DNA from 2 places in the Methylobacterium brachiatum genome. Region 2 is predicted to be linked to the other one. Evidence: predicted binding sites of a transcription regulator. Region 2 holds the regulator's gene; the other holds the start of a gene.
What was found. The regulator PhoB, encoded in region 2, activates phosphate uptake and scavenging genes when phosphate is short. The targets are predictions, from matches to a motif close to TGTCATNNANCTGTCAT.
Positions count from the first base shown of each region.

Region 1: BMZ47_RS13590 (calcineurin-like phosphoesterase C-terminal domain-containing protein) is a predicted target of PhoB. The motif match lies at 2,654-2,670, and genes of this name have one in related genera.

Region 1 covers NZ_FOQW01000009.1:153,152-158,186, forward strand. The annotation lists gene BMZ47_RS13585 (hypothetical protein) at 1-950, shown strand, start outside; gene BMZ47_RS13590 (calcineurin-like phosphoesterase C-terminal domain-containing protein) at 955-2,613, opposite strand; gene BMZ47_RS13595 (L,D-transpeptidase family protein) at 2,754-4,052, opposite strand; partial or broken gene BMZ47_RS13600 (copper chaperone PCu(A)C) at 4,413-4,850, shown strand.
Region 2 covers NZ_FOQW01000013.1:73,924-78,958, reverse strand. The annotation lists gene BMZ47_RS17990 (protein-disulfide reductase DsbD family protein) at 1-2,040, shown strand, start outside; gene phoB (phosphate regulon transcriptional regulator PhoB) at 2,054-2,749, opposite strand; gene phoU (phosphate signaling complex protein PhoU) at 2,927-3,649, opposite strand; gene pstB (phosphate ABC transporter ATP-binding protein PstB) at 4,025-4,840, opposite strand; gene pstA (phosphate ABC transporter permease PstA) at 4,863-5,035, opposite strand, start outside.

The sequences.
Region 1 (5,035 bases), on a different contig from region 2:
ACGTCGTCCAGATCGTTCAGGCGCCGGGCGACAGGCTGGCGGAAGGCCTGTCGAACGTCATCAACCTCATCAGCTTCTCGGGTTTCCTGTTCGCGTTCGGCTGGGGAACGGCCCTGTCCCGCCGCAGGGATCGGGCCGGGACGGTTTGGGCCCGGCTCAAGGGCCCCGCGCAAATCCTGCTGGCCTTCTACCTGTCGGGCATCGGGCATCTGCTGCTGATCGAGCGGACCGGCTGGTCCGGCACGCGGATCCTGGGCGTCGTGACGCTGACCGACCTGCCCGGCCACAGCGAGTTCCTGGCCTCGTTCTTCGTCCTGAGCCTCGCGATGATCGGGATCGGGCGATGGCTCGGCCCGCTCGCCGCGCAGCCAGCGATCCTGGCCCTGGGCGTGGCCCTCTCGGCCCTGTCCGGATGCGTCCAGATCGAGGCCTTCGATCTGCCCTGGCTGAGGATCCTGTTCAGCGCGCCGAACACCACGTATTTCCCGCTCGCGCCCTACGCGATGTGGCTGTTTCTCGGAGCATTCTATGCCGGGAAGCCGGAACCGTTCGGCCGCCTCGCGCTGTGCCTTGCCGCCCTGGCGACCTACGGGTTTCTCGCCGTGGCGATGACGGCCGAGCGTCCGCCCGCCCGCTTCCCGCCCTCGACCCTGTGGGTCGTGGGGCCGGCCCTGTTCCTCCTGCTCTATCGGGCGGCCAGCATGGCGATCGTCCGGCGCGTCGCCCTCCCCCGCTTCCTGACGAGCCCGGGGCGGCATGTCCTGATCTACCTGGTCGCCTCGAACCTGGCCCTGTTCACGTGCCAGACCCTGTTCGGCCACCCGGTCCAAGGTCCGTGGCAGGCCACGCTCGTCACCGCCACCCTGATCGCCGCGATCGCGACGGCGATCGAAGCCGCCTCGACCGCGATGCAGACATCGCGGTCGCCCGCCCGGGTCGCGCCGACGTGAACTGTCAGCCGCGCGCGCCGTCGCCGGTCACCTCGAGGACGGCGCAGGCGCGGATCGGACGGCCGTACTCGTCCGTCCCCGCCACGGTGACCCGGTGGGCGCCGGGCGGGAGGTCGTCCGGCAGGCGGGCGGTCCAGATATGGGTCGAGGGCGTCGCCTGGACCCAGCTCTTCTTGGTCTCGGGGTACCGCGCGTAGAGCTCGGTCACGAACGGGTCGAGCCGCCGGGTGCGGACCATCGGCTCCGGCGCCCGGTCGCCGATCCCCACAGTCAGGGTCGTGCGCGGGCCGCCGTCGAAGACGTTGACCACGAGGTTGGTCGAGGCCAGCGCCTCCTGCGGGACCGGGGGGCGCAGGCCCTGCATCGGATGGCTCGCCCGGACGATCTCCGGGGCGGCGGGACGCAACTCGCTCTCGAAGGCGATGCGCATCGTCGCGTCCGGCTCGCCCTGGGCGGGGACGAAGCGGGTCGTGTAGTCGGTGCCGCGGATCGAGAGCACGTGGAAGCCGTTCGGCGTGCCGTCGCGGCTGTCGGCCGAGGGGATGCCGGTCCGGGTATCCGGCCCGCTCCACCACGAGCCCGACACGGCCGTCATGACGTGGTGGTGGTGCCCGTCCGCCGGGTAGTGATGCTCGGTGGTGTGGGTGTGGCCGGCGAGGCTGAGCACCTTGCGGCCGGCCAGCACGTCGAGCAGCGCCGCCCGGTCGATCGTCGCGCTGCGCGGGTCGTCGCCGGTATCGGTGAGCAGCGGGATGTGGGTCGCCAGCACGATCAGGTCGTCCGGCGGGATCTCGGCCAGGAGGTTCTTCAGGAAGGCGAGCGTCCGCTCGCCGATATGGCCCCGGTAGGTGTTGGCCCCGACCGGCACCGGCGGCCCCATCCACTCCACGTTGTCGAGCATGACGAACAGCACCCGCCCGTGCCGGAACGCGTAGCTCGGCGCGCCGAACACGCGCTTCCAGGTCTCGCGGCTGTAGCGCGCGTCCGGGGCCTGCATGTTGAGGTCGTGGTTGCCGGGCAGGCTGTACCAGGGCAGCCCGATCCGGCCGACGATGCGGTTGGAGCGGCCGTAGAGCGAGAGGTCGTCGAACAGCACGTCGCCGGTGGTGAGGCCGAACGCCGCCGGGATGGTCATCGCCCGGGCGACCGCGGTGTCGCGCACATGGTCGAGCTCGAACCGGCTCTCCGGCTGCGGATCGGTGAACAGGATCACGTCGAAATCCGCCGGCTCGTCGACCCGGGTCAGAGTGAAGTCGATCGAGGCCGGAAGCGGGCCGGTGGGTGCGAGGCCCCGGTAGCGCAGGCCGAGGCTCGCCGGCGTGCCGTTGGGCTGGTGGATGTAGGAGTGCCGGGGCACGTTGTCGGCATCGCGCGGCAGGGCGTAGCCGGGCGGCTTGATCACGAAGACCGCGCCGTCCCCGGGCATCGGCAGGCGATAGCGCCCCTGCCCGTCCGTGCGCGCGACCTCGCGGCCGTTCGAGACCAGCACGCCCGGCAGCGGCGCGCGGTCGGCGCCGGTCGCCGGGACTGCATAGACGATGCCGGTGGCCTCCCCGGATTCCTGCGCCCCGGCGCGGCCGGCGATGAGGCCGAGGGCGGCGGCGCCGGCCACGGTCTCCCGGCGGGTGAGGCGTGCGGGTGCGGGATTGGAATCGCGCGACATCGGGGGCTCCTGCTCGGCGGCAAAGGCCAAGCAGAGGCGTTTGACCGCCCGATGACAGCGCGGCCCCGAAACGCACGAGGCCCGCACCCCGGATGGGATGCGGGCCTCGGATGAAGCCGTCGGGCCGAGGCGCGGAGCGCTTACTCCTCGTCGCCGGGCTCGAAGGTCTGGGGCAGCGGCTCGGCGCTGGCGACCGGGGTCGGCGCCCCGATGGTCGAGGGCACGTTCACGCCGTCGCGCTTGTAGATGTCGTCGCGGAATTGCACGAGGCCATCCGGGGTCGCCCAGGCGGTGATGTAGGTCCAGTAGACCGGCACGGGCTGGGCGATGTTGGCGTCGACGCGCTTGCCGCTCTCGATCGCCTGCTCGACCTGCTCACGGCCCCAGCCGGGGGTCTCCTTCAGCAGCCAGGTGATGTACTCGCGCACGTTCTGCACGCGCACGCAGCCCGACGAGATGAAGCGGAAATCGTCGCCGAACACGCCCTTGGTGTTCGTGTCGTGCATGAACACGCCGTAGGGGTTCGGGATGTTGATGCGGACGATGCCCATCGAGTTGAAGTCGGCACCCGATTCCTGCCGGTAGGTGTAGCGCGTGCCCTCATCCGAGTTCCAATTGATCGAGCGCGGCGAGACCTCGCCATTGCCCGACAGGATGTGGATCTTATTGTCGGTGAGGTAGTTCGGATCCTTCTGCATCTTCGGGATCAGGTCCTTCTTCACGATGGAAGCCGGGACCGTCCAGGTCGGGTTGAAGTTGATCTGCGTCGCCTTGGTGTTCATGATCGGCGACTGGCGGTCGATCTTGCCGACGCCGGCGGCGTGCAGCGTGACGACCTGGCCGTTCTCCACGGTCTCCACCAGGGCGGCCGGGATGTTCATGATCACGAAGCGCCGGCCGAGATCGCCCGAATAGGAGCGCAGGCGGACGACGTTGGTCTCGAGCTGGTGCAGCCGCACGTCGGCGGGCACGTTCATCGCCTGCTGGGTGGCGAGGCTCATCGCGCCGGTCTGGCTGAGGCCGTGCCGGGCCTGGAAGCGCTTCACGCCGGCCGCGACGTAGGAATCGTACACGCCCGAGCCGCCGGCGGCCGGATCGAGGTCGCCGGTGACGATCAGGCGCTGGCGCACCGCGGCCACCGCCGGACCCTTCGCGCCGACGCGCAGGCGCTCGGCGCCCGAGACCGGACGCCAGCCGCCGCGGTTGACGATATCCCGATAGCGCTCGACCATCTGCTCGGTGGCCGCCACGGTCTGGGGCGACAGGATCGGCACGGTCTCGCGCTGCACCTGCATGCCGGCAGGCGAGGCGTAATCCTGCGCCCACTCGGCCTGGGCGTAGTTGCCCTGGTCTCGGGCCTCGGCGGCGCCGAGCCCGAGCGTGCCGAGCGCGGCGACGCCCAGGATGGCGGTGAACCGGTTTGTTGCCTTGGTGCGCATCAGTCGCTGGCTCTTGTCCGGAGTTCGTCAGTTCATGGCGAGAGCGGGTCTACCCGGTCGCCACGGTGTCGGGATGGCCTTAAGACTCCCTATCGAAGGGGCCGGATTGTGGCATCGGCGTGCGCCAACGCACCTGACGACTGGCTGCGGCGCGGCGACAACTGTCACCCGCGGGACGGTGTGGCAGAGATGCCACCGTCGGGCGGTCCGGGCTGGCCGCGCCGGGCGCCCAAGGCCCGCGCCGTAGGTCGCCGCCGCGATCGCGGGCGGACCGATTGCTAGACGAGTCAGGACGGAAGCATGCCCATGAAGATCCTTTGCACGGCCCTGCTGGGCCTCGGCCTGTTCGCGAGCACGGCGCAGGCGGCCCCGGAGGCGGCGCCGGTCAAGGCCGGCGATCTCACGATCGACACGCCCTGGCTGCGCGCCACGCCGAACGGCGCCAAGGTCGCGGGCGGTTACGTGCGGATCGTCAACACCGGCTCGGCCCCCGACACGCTTACCGGCGCCTCGGTGCCGTTCGCGACCTCCGGCGAGATCCACTCCATGTCGATGGAGGGCGGCGTGATGAAGATGGCCCCGGTTTCGGGCGGCCTGACGATCAAGCCCGGCGAGACGGTCGAGCTGAAGCCCGGCGGCTATCACCTGATGTTCGAGGGCCTGACCGGCGCCCCCAAGGCCGGCGATACCGTGTCCGGGACGCTGACATTCCAGCGCGCCGGCACCGTGCCGGTCACGTTCTCGGTGGCGCCGATCGGCGCGAGCGCACCGGGCGGCGGCCACCAGCATCACCACTAGCAGACATCGATCACGCCGCAGTCCGGGACACGCTGCGCGTGTTTCGGGACAGTCCACGCCGCTTGATCTGGCCCGCCCTCGCCCAGCAGTTGAGGGCGGGCAGGCCCTGCACGCAAGCGGTTCCAAGATCGGCCGGAGGCACCGCGTATTCGGCGGTGTCGAGGTCTCCTTTCGAATGCTTGCAC
Region 2 (5,035 bases):
GAGCCCGTCGCGGTGGCGGGCGCGCAGCCATTCGCCCTGGCGGTGCGGATGCAGGTGAAGCCGGGCTGGCACGTCTACTGGCGCAATCCGGGCGATTCCGGCCTGCCGCCCGAGGTGACCTGGACCCTGCCGGCGGGCTTCAATGCCGGCGCGATCCGGTGGCCGGCGCCCGAGCGCATCGCGATCGCGACGCTGATGAATTACGGCTACGAGGGCGAGGTCACCTTGCTCGTGCCGGTCACGCCGCCGCCGAGCCTCGACCCGGCGGATCCCGTGCGGATCCGGGCCAAGCTGACCTATCTGGTCTGCGAGACCGAATGTGTGCCGGGCTCCGCCGACCTCGCCCTGACCCTGCCGGTGGGCGAGCCTCGGCCCGATGCCGATCAGGCCGCCCTGTTCGCGCGCGCCCGGACCGCCCTGCCCGCCCCGGCGCTCTGGCCGCTGCGCCTGTCCAGCCAGGGCGACACCCTGCAGCTCGATTTCGCCGCGGCGGGTCTCAAGCCCGAGACCATCAAGAGCGCGTCCTTCTTCCCCTATTCCGAGACCGCGATCGACAATGCCGCCGCGCAGGTGATGACCGTCGACGAGGCCGGCCTGCACCTCACCCTGGCCCGGAGCAGCCCCGCCGAGCCGGCGCCCGCCGCCCTGCCCGGCGTGCTGACCGTCGAGGAGGCGACCGGCGCCGGCACCCACCGCCTCGCTTTCGCGTATGGCGACGAGCCGGTGCTGCCGGCCCCGACGGCGGTGCCCGAGGCCCCGGCCGCGCCGCAGGCGGCCCCCGCCTTCGACGCGCTGACGCTGGCGAGCGCGGTCGGGCTCGCCTTCCTCGGCGGCCTGATCCTCAACCTGATGCCCTGCGTCTTCCCGGTCCTGTCGATCAAGGTGCTGGGCCTTGTGCGGCACGCCGGCGAGAGCGCCGCCCGCGTCCGGCTGCACGGCCTCGCCTACACGGCGGGCGTGCTCGTGAGCTTCCTCGGCTTGGCCGGCCTGTTGCTCGCCCTCAAGGGCGGCGGGGCGGCGATCGGCTGGGGTTTCCAGCTGCAATCGCCGGCGGTGGTCGCCGGCCTCGCCTATCTGCTGCTGGCGATGGGCCTGAGCCTGTCGGGGGTGGTCCATCTCGGCGGGCGGCTCGCCGGATTCGGCGACGGCCTCGCCCGGCGCTCGGGGCTCAGCGGCTCGTTCTTCACCGGCGTGCTGGCAACGCTGGTGGCGACCCCCTGCACGGCGCCGTTCATGGGCTCGGCGGTGGGCTTCGCGCTGACCCAGAGCGCCGGCGTCGCCCTCGCGGTGTTCGCGAGCCTCGGGTTCGGCCTCGCCCTGCCGTTCCTGGTGCTCACCCTGTGGCCGCCGGCCCTGCGGGTGTTGCCGCGTCCGGGCGCCTGGATGGAGACGCTGAAGCAGGTTCTGGCCTTCCCGGTCTACGCCACGGTGGCGTGGCTGGTCTGGGTCCTGGCGCAGCAGGTCGGGCCGCAGGGGCTGCTCTCCGGGCTGATCGGCCTCGTGCTGGTGGGCTTCGCCGCCTGGGCCTGGGAGCATGGGCGCGTGGCGACGCCGGGCTTCGGGCGGGTCGCCCAGGGGCTCGCGGTGCTGACGATCCTGGCGGTGGCAGGCCTGACGCTCAGCCTCGACCGCGACCGGGCGGCCCCCGCCGCCCAGGCCGCCGCCGACGGCGTCCAGCCGTTCACCCAGGCCCGCCTGGACTCCCTGGTGAACGAGCGCCGGCCGGTCTTCGTGAACATGACCGCCGCCTGGTGCATCACCTGCGCGGTCAACGAGACGACCTCGCTCTCGACCAAGGCGGTGCGGGCGGCGATGGCGGATCGGGGCGTCACCTACCTGAAGGGCGACTGGACCAACCAGAACCCGGAGATCACGCGCCTGCTGGAGAAGCACGGGCGCAGCGGCGTGCCGCTGTACCTGCTCTACACCGGCACGGGGGAACCCCAGGTGCTGCCGCAGATCCTCACCGAGGGGACGGTGCTGGCGGCCCTGGAAACGGTGCCGGCCTCAGCCAACAAGAGCGCGGCGCTGGCCCGCTGACCGGACAGGCGGTCTAGGCTTCCAGCGAGAACGTCTCGTCGAAAGCGTAGCCCGAGCCCCGCACCGTGCGGATCGGGTCGGCCTGCCGGGGCGCGTTGAGCGCCTTGCGCAGGCGCCCGACATGCACGTCGACGGTGCGCTCGTCGATATAGACGTCGTGGCCCCAGACCCCGTCGAGGAGCTGCTCGCGGGAGAAGACCCGGCCGGGGGCCAGCATCAGGAATTCGAGCAGGCGGAATTCGGTGGGGCCGAGATGGAGCTCCTCGCCGGCGCGGCGGACCCGGTGCCCGGTGCGGTCGAGCTCGATATCGCCGGCCGCCAGCCGGTCGGCGACATGGGCGGGCTTGGCCCGGCGCAGCAGCGCCCGCACCCGGGCCAGCAGTTCCGGCACCGAGAACGGCTTGACGATGTAGTCGTCGGCGCCCGTGCCGAGGCCGCGGACCCGGTCCCCCTCCTCGCCCCGGGCGGTGAGCATGATCACCGGCAGCCGCTCGGTCTCGCGCCGGGCCCGGATGCGGCGGCACAGCTCGATCCCAGAGAGGCCCGGCAGCATCCAGTCGAGCAGCACCAGATCCGGGGTGCGCTCGGCCAGGAGCAGTTCCGCGTCGTCGCCGCGCGTCGCCGAATCGACCAGGAAGCCCTCGGCCTCCAGGTTGTAGCGCAGCAGGGTGGTCAGGGCCTCCTCGTCCTCGACGATCAGGACTTGCATGCTCACGTTCGTTAACCTGTTCCGTACTCGGTACCGGCCGGCGCGCCCGCGCCGGGGGACCCGGACGCGCCGATGGTGCGGCAGAGGCCGCCATCCCTCAAGCCGCAGGCCGCCACAATCGGGCGTTGCCCCACAGGGCAGCGTGCGGATCGGGCCGACCGCACCGCGACCCGCCTGTTACGGGGCCGTGGCGGCGGGGCCGACGGTCGCGTAGTTCGACGCGTCGTTCTTCGGCCGCTCGCCCGCCAGGGTCTCACCGGTGGCGAGGTAGTGGATCGTCTCGGCGATGTTGGTGGTGTGGTCGCCGATGCGCTCGACGTTCTTGGCGCAGAACAGCAGGTGCGTGCAGAACGAGATGTTGCGCGGATCTTCCATCATGTAGGTCAGGAGTTCGCGGAACAGCGAATTGTACAGCGCGTCGATCTCGCCGTCGCGCTCCCAGACGTCGTAGGCGGCCTTCACGTCGCGGCTCGCATAGGCGTCGAGGATGTCCTTGAGCTGCGCCTCGGCGAGGTCGCTCATGTGGCGCACGCCGAGCACGATCTTCTGCGCCGGCGCCTGATCGGAAATCGCCACGACGCGCTTGGCGACGTTCTTGGCGAGGTCGCCGATCCGCTCCAGGTCGCCCGAGACGCGGATCGCCGAGATGGTCTCGCGCAGGTCGATCGCCAGGGGCTGCCGCCGGGCGATGAGCAGCACGGCCCGCTCCTCGATGTCGCGCTGGAGCGCGTCGAGACGCTTGTCGGCGACGATCACCGCCTGGGCGAGCGTATCGTCCCGGCGGACCAGAGCGTCGGTCGCCTCGGCGGCCATCTTCTCGGCCACGCCGCCCATCTCGGAGATGGAGCGACGCAGGTCATCGAGGTCGGTGTCGTAGGAGCTGACGATATGGCCGGGCATGGTGGATCCTTCGATGGCGTCCCGCAAACCTTGATCCGCGAGGTCTGGCGGAAACCCGCCGCTGCGGTCACGGGCGCCGGGGCGCGTGCCCCGGTGCCCACTCCCTTGCATTGTCTGGAACAGGCTGCGGAGCGGTGAGGATCGGCATCCCGAGCCGAGCCCGCGACCGGAACAACCGGACCGTGCCGATGTTCCCCGACCGAGCAGCCTGTTCCGGAGTCGCGCCGGCGCTTGTTGCGCTTGGGCGCGGCCCCTAGTCTTTAGAGCGGTGCTCTTTTCTCGCCGAAACCGTATTCAACGTTACGGAAAGCGGTAAACATCCCGTTTGACGTCTTCGCATCCCGGAGGTGAGCGTCCGCCCTCCGGGGTCTTGGTTCAGCCGAACCGGCCGGTGATGTAATCCTGCGTGCGCTGCTCGACCGGGTTCATGAACATGCGGTTCGTGGGTCCGAATTCGATCAGCTCGCCGAGATACATGAAGGCGGTGAACTGCGAGATGCGGGCCGCCTGCTGCATGTTGTGGGTGACGATCACGATGGTGAACTCGTCGCGCAGCTGCTCGATCAGCTCCTCGATCCGGCCGGTGGAGATCGGGTCGAGGGCCGAGGTGGGCTCGTCGAACAGGATCACCTCCGGGCTCTGGGCCACGGTGCGGGCGATGCACAGGCGCTGCTGCTGCCCGCCCGACAGGCCGGTGCCGGCTTGGCGCAGCTTGTCCTTCACCTCGTCCCAGAGGGCGGCCTTGCGCAAGGCCTGCTCCACCCGCCCGTCGAGTTCGGATTTCGGCAGCTTCTCGTAGAGGCGCAGGCCGAAGGCCACGTTGTCGTAGATCGACATCGGGAAGGGCGTCGGCTTCTGGAACACCATGCCGATGCGCGAGCGCAGCTCGTTCAGATCGATCGCGGGATCGAGCACGTTCTGGCCGTCGAGCAGGATCTGCCCCTCCGCCCGCTGCTCCGGGTAGAGGCTGTAGATCCGGTTGAAGCAGCGCAGCAGGGTGGACTTGCCGCATCCGGACGGGCCGATCAGCGCCGTGACCTGCCGGTCATGGAAGTTGATGTCGACATTCTTCAGCCCGTGGAAGCTGCCGTAGTAGAAGTTCAGGCCCTTCACGGCGATGCGGACCGCCCCACTCTCGTTGGCGTGGTTGCGGGTGAGATCGACCGTGGGGATCGCGGAGGCGGCGTTCATCGTCGTGTCCTCGAGAAGGGTCTTAGCGCGACATCTGCGGCTTGATGACGAGACGGGCGATGATCGACAGCACCAGGATCGTCGCGGTGATCAGGAGCGCCCCGGCCCAGGCGAGGCTCTGCCAGTTCGGGTAGGGCGAGAGGGCGAACTGGTAGATCATGACCGGGAGGTTCGCGACGCCGCCCATCAGGTCCG